Linked DNA regions of Sinorhizobium fredii USDA 257. The protein of the gene in region 2 binds, or shares a complex with, the protein of the main gene of each other region. Links are inferred from orthologs where the notes say so. Each region holds a gene or a part of one and is shown on either strand. Other genes may lie near its edges.

Region 1 (3,688 bases), 110 kb from region 2 along the record:
GCTCGGAGCGCACGAGGAACTGGACGGTTACAAGCGATCCTATGCCGCAAACCGCGATCTCCTGCTGAAGCGCCTTCCCGAAATCGGTTTTTCGATCGCATCGCCCATGGATGGCGCCTTCTATGCCTATGTGGACGCCCGCCGGTTCACCAATGACAGCATGGCATTTGCCCGTCGCATGCTGGCCGAGATCAACGTCGCCGCCACACCAGGCTTCGATTTCGATCCGCTCGAGGGGCACCGCACCATGCGCTTTTCCTACGCGGGTTCGGCCGCCGACATGGCCGAAGCGATGGACCGCATTGCAGGCTGGTTGAAATAGCCGGCCTCCTGCGCTGCTCGGCCGATAGTCGCAATAAAAAAGCCCGGAGCGATCCGGGCTTTCTTGTTGGTAAGCTCATGGTTCCTTTAGAAAAAGCCGCGGCGCTGCCACCAGCCGCCCTTTTTCGGCTTGGCCGGCTCTTCTTCGGCTTCGCCCTTGGCGACGTTCGAGGTCACGACGGGCTCTGAGGCAATCGTCGTCAGATCGCGGTTCGCGCGTGCGGGCTTGGCGCCTTCCAGGTCCGCGGCCGCTTCTTCCACCGCAGCAGGGACGGGTTCGTTCGGCTGCGCTTCGATAGCCTGTTCGGCGGCTGTGTCGGCATTTTCCGCCGGTGCCTCGGCCACGACGGCCTTCTTGCGGCTGCGCTTCGGCTTTGCCGGCTTTGCTTCCTCTGCCGGGGGCTCTGCGACGACAGGCGCGGCATCCACGACCTGTTCGATGGCCGCGGCGGCAGCAACATCCGCATCCTCCGCCTCCGCCGCTTCCTCGGCATCAGCCGGTTCTTCACCGGATTCCGCCGCAAGAGCGGATTCGCCCTCGGCTTCCGACAGCTCCGGCCGGTTGCGGCGGCCGCCCCGCTTGCCGCGACGGCGGCGCTTGCGCTTCTGGTCGCCGTCTGCCGTTAGAGCATCCTGGGCTTCGCCTTCGTCCTCGGCATCGTCGGCTTCGTCGACTGCGCCATCGTCCATGTCTCCGGCTTCGGCGGCGGCCGATTCCGGCGTTTGGCCTGCGCCCTTGCCGCGGCGGCGGCGGCGGCGCTTGCGCTTGCGGCCATTCTGGTCGTCGGACTGCTGTGCCTTCGGCTGCTCCCGGCGTTCGGCGGTGATCTCTTCCGCTTCTTCTTCGTCCAGATCTTCCTCGATGACGACGTCTTCTTCGTCTTCCGGTTCAGGCGCGAAATGCAGGATCTGCTCGATCTTCACCGGATTTTCGACCGGTTCGCCCCGGTCGATCGCGAAGTGCTGCGCGCCCACATGGGCATCGGCTTCGATAATGATGGAGACGCCGAAGCGCCGTTCATAGTCGGTGATCGTGCCGCGCTTCTGATTGAGCAGGTAAAGCGCGATTTCCGGGATCGTGCGGACGGTGATGTCGTGCGTGGTGTTCTTGAGCAGATACTCCTCGATACCGCGCAGGACATGCAGCGCGACGGACGACTGCGAGCGGACATGGCCCGTGCCGTTGCAATGCGGGCAGGACTGCATCGTGCTTTCGAGCACCGAAGCGCGAATGCGCTGGCGCGACATTTCAAGCAGACCGAAATGCGAGATGCGGCCGACCTGGATACGCGCCCGGTCGTTCTTCAGGCAATCCTTGAGCTTCTTCTCGACGGCGCGGTTGTTGCGCTTTTCTTCCATGTCGATGAAGTCGATGACGACAAGCCCGGCGAGGTCGCGAAGACGCAGCTGCCGCGCAACCTCCTCGGCCGCCTCCAGATTGGTCTGAAGCGCGGTGTCCTCGATCGAATGCTCGCGGGTGGAGCGCCCGGAGTTCACGTCGATCGAAACTAGCGCTTCGGTCTGGTTCATGATGATGTAGCCGCCCGACTTCAGCGTCACCTGCGGTTGCAGCATGCGATCGAGCTGGGCTTCGATGCCGGATCGCGAGAAGATCGGATGCACGTCGCGATAGGGCTGCACGACCTTCGCGTGGCTCGGCATCAGCATCTTCATGAAGCTCTTGGCTTCCTTGTATCCCTCTTCACCGGAAACGATGATCTCGCTGATGTCTTTGTTGTAGAGATCGCGGATCGAGCGCTTGATCAGGCTGCCTTCCTCGTAGACGAGGCAGGGGGCGGTCGAATTCAGTGTCAGCGTGCGGACGTTCTCCCACAGGCGCATCAGATATTCGAAGTCGCGCTTGACCTCGACCTTCGTGCGGTTCGCGCCGGCCGTGCGCAGGATCACGCCCATGCCCTGCGGCACGTCGAGCCCGCGGGCGATTTCCTTCAGGCGCTTGCGATCCTGCAGGTTGGTGATCTTGCGGGAGATGCCACCGCCACGCGCCGTGTTCGGCATCAGCACCGAATAGCGGCCGGCAAGTGAAAGATAGGTGGTGAGCGCTGCGCCCTTGTTGCCGCGTTCTTCCTTGGCAACCTGAACAAGAAGGATCTGCCGACGCTTGATCACTTCCTGGATGCGATACTGCTTGCGCGGCTTGCGGGCGTGGCGGTCCGGAACTTCTTCCATCGCGTCTTCGGCACCGACGGACTCGATGATTTCCTTCTCGCCGTCATGGCCGTCGTCATCGTCATCATCATCGTCGTCGCGGCGACGGCGCGCATCGACGTCCTCGGAAATCGAGTCGACATCGACCATCGCGGCCATTTCACCGCTGCTGCCCTCTTCGCTGGCTTCGGCGTCGCCCGGAGCTTCTTCCTTCTGCTCGCTGGCCTTGGCTTTCGGCCGGCGCGTGCGCTTCGGCTTGGCCTTGGGCTTCTCCGCCTCGACTTCCGTTGCCTCTTCCGGCGTCTCGGTTGCAGTCTCGGCGGCCTCGGCCGGAACCTCGTCCTTTGTCGGCGCCGCGGCATGATCGTTTGCGGTTTCGACCGGCTCGATGTCGTCCTCGCGGCGGGCGTCCTCGGCTTCGGCCTTCAACAGGGCCTGACGATCGGCGAGGGGGATCTGGTAGTAGTCGGGGTGAATTTCGGCGAAGGCCAGAAAGCCGTGGCGATTGCCGCCGTAATCCACGAAGGCCGCCTGGAGCGACGGCTCCACTCTGGTCACCTTGGCCAGATAAATATTGCCGCGGATTTGCTTCTTATGTTCCGATTCGAAATCGAATTCTTCTATGCGGTTCCCGCGAACGACAACGACGCGCGTCTCCTCTGAGTGAGACGCATCGATAAGCATTTTCTCTGCCATCTAAGTTCTGCTCCTCGGCGCAGAGCAACGGCAGACAGAGGCACTTCGCGTTGAAGGCTGTCGAACACGTCGGAAACTGCGCCGGATGTGAAAGGTCCTGTTTGGCGCAGGTGATGGTGCAGCAGCCAGACGGCGGCCGGAACGATTCCGTCCCGGGGCCTCTTTACTTCTGACCGATGCTGCTGAGTCACATCAAAGACCAAACAAGAATGCCAATGTCCTGGACCTCGAGGGGGAGGCCCGATGAATACGCCCGCATGCGGGCAGTCGGTGAAAATCACCATCAAGAACTCCGGCCACCGCCGGAAATTGCGATCCAGTGTACGGGAGGAAATGCAGCGACGGCGGATGAATACCTGCGGCCGCGGAAGCTTGATACGGTTGCAACCGGCTGTTCCGGCTCGATCACTTCCCTGGCGCCAAGCTTCTCTAAAGCTCCGGCTGCCCGGCCGACGATTCTATCCCGTCAACACTTTCTCCTTGTGACGCTTTTATGTTTTCT
Region 2 (3,196 bases):
CTTCCAGAGCGCTGCCATGTTGAAGCTCTCATAGACCTGGCCCTGGTTGGCGGCACCGTCGCCGAAATAAGCGAGGCTGACATTGTCGTTGCCGCGATACCTGTTGGCGAAGGCCAGACCGGTGCCGAGGGAAACCTGGGCGCCGACGATGCCGTGACCACCGTAGAAGTGCTTCTCCTTGGAGAACATGTGCATCGAGCCGCCCTTCCCCTTGGAAAGACCGCCGCGGCGACCGGTAAGTTCGGCCATCACGCCGCGGGCACTCATGCCGCAGGCGAGCATGTGGCCATGATCGCGGTAACCAGTGATGACCTGATCGCCTTCCTTCAGCGCCAGCTGCATGCCGACGACGACAGCTTCCTGGCCGATATAGAGGTGACAGAAGCCGCCGATGAAGCCCATGCCGTAAAGCTGGCCGGCCTTCTCCTCGAAACGCCGGATCAGCAGCATTTCGCGGTAGGCTTTGAGTTCAGCTTCTTTGGAGAATTCGGCGATCGTGCCGCCGGTGAAGTCCTTCTTAGCCGGCTTGGCAGCAGTCTTGCGGCCGGAGACGGGCGCGGTTTTTCGCGGAGCCATTCATTCCTCCCAATGGTTAGCCTTTGGTGGGCTACCATAGGGAAAGAAGAGCGCCACAGCAATGACATATTTGCATGGCTATTATTCAGCATAACTGAATGATCTTAAAGGATTATTTTCAATTAACCTAATTTCAGTTAATCCGCCGGTCGATGAAAAATGACGATCTCGTCGCTACGCGACATGTTGAGCGCGAGGCGAGCCTTCTCATCCAGCATGTCTCTTTCCAACGAACCGTCACTCATCAGCACGACCTCCTTTTCCAGGATTTGCCGCCTCTGAGTGAGCTCGTCGAGCCGTGCCTGCCGCTCGGCGATCTGGCGGTCGAACTCCTCCGTCGCCGTCAAGCCGTAACCGCCATGGATCGAATGATAGCCGAAGTAAGAAAGAAAGGCGACCGCGATCACCGGCACTACCAGCCGCCCCAGTCTCCGCTTCTTGTGATGCCGTGTCCACATCGTCAATGCCCTGCTACGCAATACCAAGGCAGATTAACGTCGATTGATTAACCGACCGTTGACCATGAATGGCAAGGAAAAGGAAACCCGCCGGCCGGGAGGCGGGCGGGTTCGAAAATTGGCGCTGACGCCAGTGGTAGCGATCAACCGCGCAGGATGGAGCGGCCAGCGTACTCCGCCTGCAGGCCGAGCTGCTCCTCGATGCGGATCAGCTGGTTGTACTTGGCGAGCCGGTCGGAACGGGCCAGCGAGCCGGTCTTGATCTGACCGCAATTGGTAGCAACCGCGAGATCGGCGATCGTCGAATCTTCGGTCTCGCCGGAACGGTGCGACATTACCGCGGTGTAGCGCGCCTTGTGCGCCGTCTCGACGGCATCGAGCGTTTCGGAGAGCGAACCGATCTGGTTGACCTTGACGAGGATCGAGTTGGCGACACCCATCTTGATACCGTCGCGCAGCCGCGCCGAGTTGGTGACGAACAGGTCGTCGCCGACGAGCTGGCACTTGTTGCCGATGAGATCGGTCAGGGCCTTCCAGCCGTCCCAGTCGTCTTCGGCCATGCCGTCTTCGATCGAGATGATCGGGTACTTTGCGGCAAGCTCGGCGAGGTATTCGGCCATTGCGCCCGGCTCGAGCGTCCGGCCTTCGCCTTCGAGCACGTATTTGCCGTCCTTGAAGAATTCCGTCGAGGCGCAGTCGAGCGCGACATACATGTCGTCGCCCGGCTTGTAGCCGGCTTTTTCAATCGACTTCATGATGAAGTCGAGCGCCGCCGGTGCCGAAGCGAGGCCCGGCGCGAAGCCGCCCTCGTCGCCGACATTGGTGTTGTGGCCTTCGGCGGCGAGCTGCTTCTTCAGCGTGTGGAAGACTTCCGAACCCATGCGGACGGCGTCCTTCAGGGTCTCGGCGCCGACCGGCATGATCATGAATTCCTGGAAGTCGATCGGGTTGTCGGCATGCGCCCCGCCGTTGATGATGTTCATCATCGGCACCGGCAGGAGATGCGCGTTCGGGCCGCCAACATAGCGGTAGAGCGGCAGGCCGGCAGCTTCCGCCGCAGCTTTGGCGACGGCGAGCGACACGCCGAGAATGGCGTTGGCGCCGATGCGCGACTTGTTCGACGTGCCGTCGAGCTCGATCATGGTCTTGTCGATCTGGATCTGGTTCTCGGCATCGAGACCGCCGATCGCTTCGAAGATTTCGCCGTTGACCGCATCGACGGCGCGCTGGACGCCCTTGCCGAGGTAGCGGGTGCCGCCGTCGCGCAGTTCCACTGCTTCATGCGCGCCGGTCGAAGCGCCCGAGGGAACGGCGGCGCGGCCGAAACTGCCGTCTTCGAGATGGACATCGACCTCGACGGTCGGGTTGCCGCGGCTGTCGAGAATCTCGCGGCCGATGATGTCGATGATTGCAGTCATGATCTCTTCCCTGCTTGTGGACGATGATGATGGTGGGCCTGTCTTAATTCATGGCCCTGAAATTACAATGGCGCGCGGCGCCGGAAGCAGGCGAGCCATCGCCCTTCATGAAAATTTCACGCTGGGCGACACCGCGCCTCATTCAAGCCTTGGCGATCGCGTCGAAAGCGAGCAGCTTTTCAAGGAGACGCGGCATGGCCTCGAGCGGCACCATGTTCGGGCCGTCGGAGGGGGCGTTGTCCGGATCCTCATGTGTCTCGACAAAGACGCCGGCGACCCCCACGGCAACGGCTGCCCGTGCCAGAGTTTCGACGAATTCGCGCTGACCGCCGGTCGAGCCACCCTGCCCGCCCGGCTGCTGCACCGAATGGGTCGCGTCGAAGACCACGGGCGCTCCGAGCGCCGCCATGATCGGCAGCGAGCGCATGTCGGAAACGAGCGTGTTATAACCGAAGGAGGCGCCGCGCTCGCAGAGAAGGACGTTCGGGTTGCCGCTCATTGTGAACTTGGCGAGCACGTTCTTCATGTCCCAGGGCGCCAGGAACTGGCCCTTCTTGACGTTGATCGTCCTCCCGGTCTTGGCGGCAGCGACGAGCAGATCGGTCTGGCGCGACAGAAAGGCGGGGATCTGCAGAATATCGACGGTCTCGGCGACTTGCGAGCACTGTTCTTCGGTATGGATGTCGGCCAGCACCGGAAAGCCGAATTCGCGCTTGAGATCGGCAAAGATCTCCATCGCCTTTT

The links.
Region 1: the proteins of eno (region 2) and USDA257_RS16340 are in contact, whole or in part, in a solved structure (PDB 2FYM), measured with the Escherichia coli proteins. The link is inferred for Sinorhizobium fredii USDA 257 from one-to-one orthologs.

Annotation. Positions count from the first base shown.
Region 1 is NC_018000.1:3,534,221-3,537,908, forward strand. The notes cover bases 209-3,581. They hold USDA257_RS16340 (Rne/Rng family ribonuclease), read right to left. Parts: upstream 3,187-3,581; coding sequence 409-3,186; downstream 209-408. Other genes in these bases: USDA257_RS16335 (pyridoxal phosphate-dependent aminotransferase), read left to right, coding at 209-322; USDA257_RS37480 (hypothetical protein), read left to right, coding at 3,444-3,581. Outside these bases: more of USDA257_RS16335, read left to right, coding at 1-208; more of USDA257_RS37480, read left to right, coding at 3,582-3,688. UniProt on the Escherichia coli protein: Endoribonuclease that plays a central role in RNA processing and decay. Required for the maturation of 5S and 16S rRNAs and the majority of tRNAs. Also involved in the degradation of most mRNAs.
Region 2 is NC_018000.1:3,641,526-3,644,721, reverse strand. The notes cover bases 316-3,196. They hold eno (phosphopyruvate hydratase), read right to left. Parts: upstream 2,453-3,196; coding sequence 1,178-2,452; downstream 316-1,177. Other genes in these bases: kdsA (3-deoxy-8-phosphooctulonate synthase), read right to left, coding at 2,595-3,196; USDA257_RS16940 (FtsB family cell division protein), read right to left, coding at 714-1,034; pdhA (pyruvate dehydrogenase (acetyl-transferring) E1 component subunit alpha), read right to left, coding at 316-576. Also shown: more of pdhA, read right to left, coding at 1-315. UniProt on the Escherichia coli protein: Catalyzes the reversible conversion of 2-phosphoglycerate (2-PG) into phosphoenolpyruvate (PEP). It is essential for the degradation of carbohydrates via glycolysis.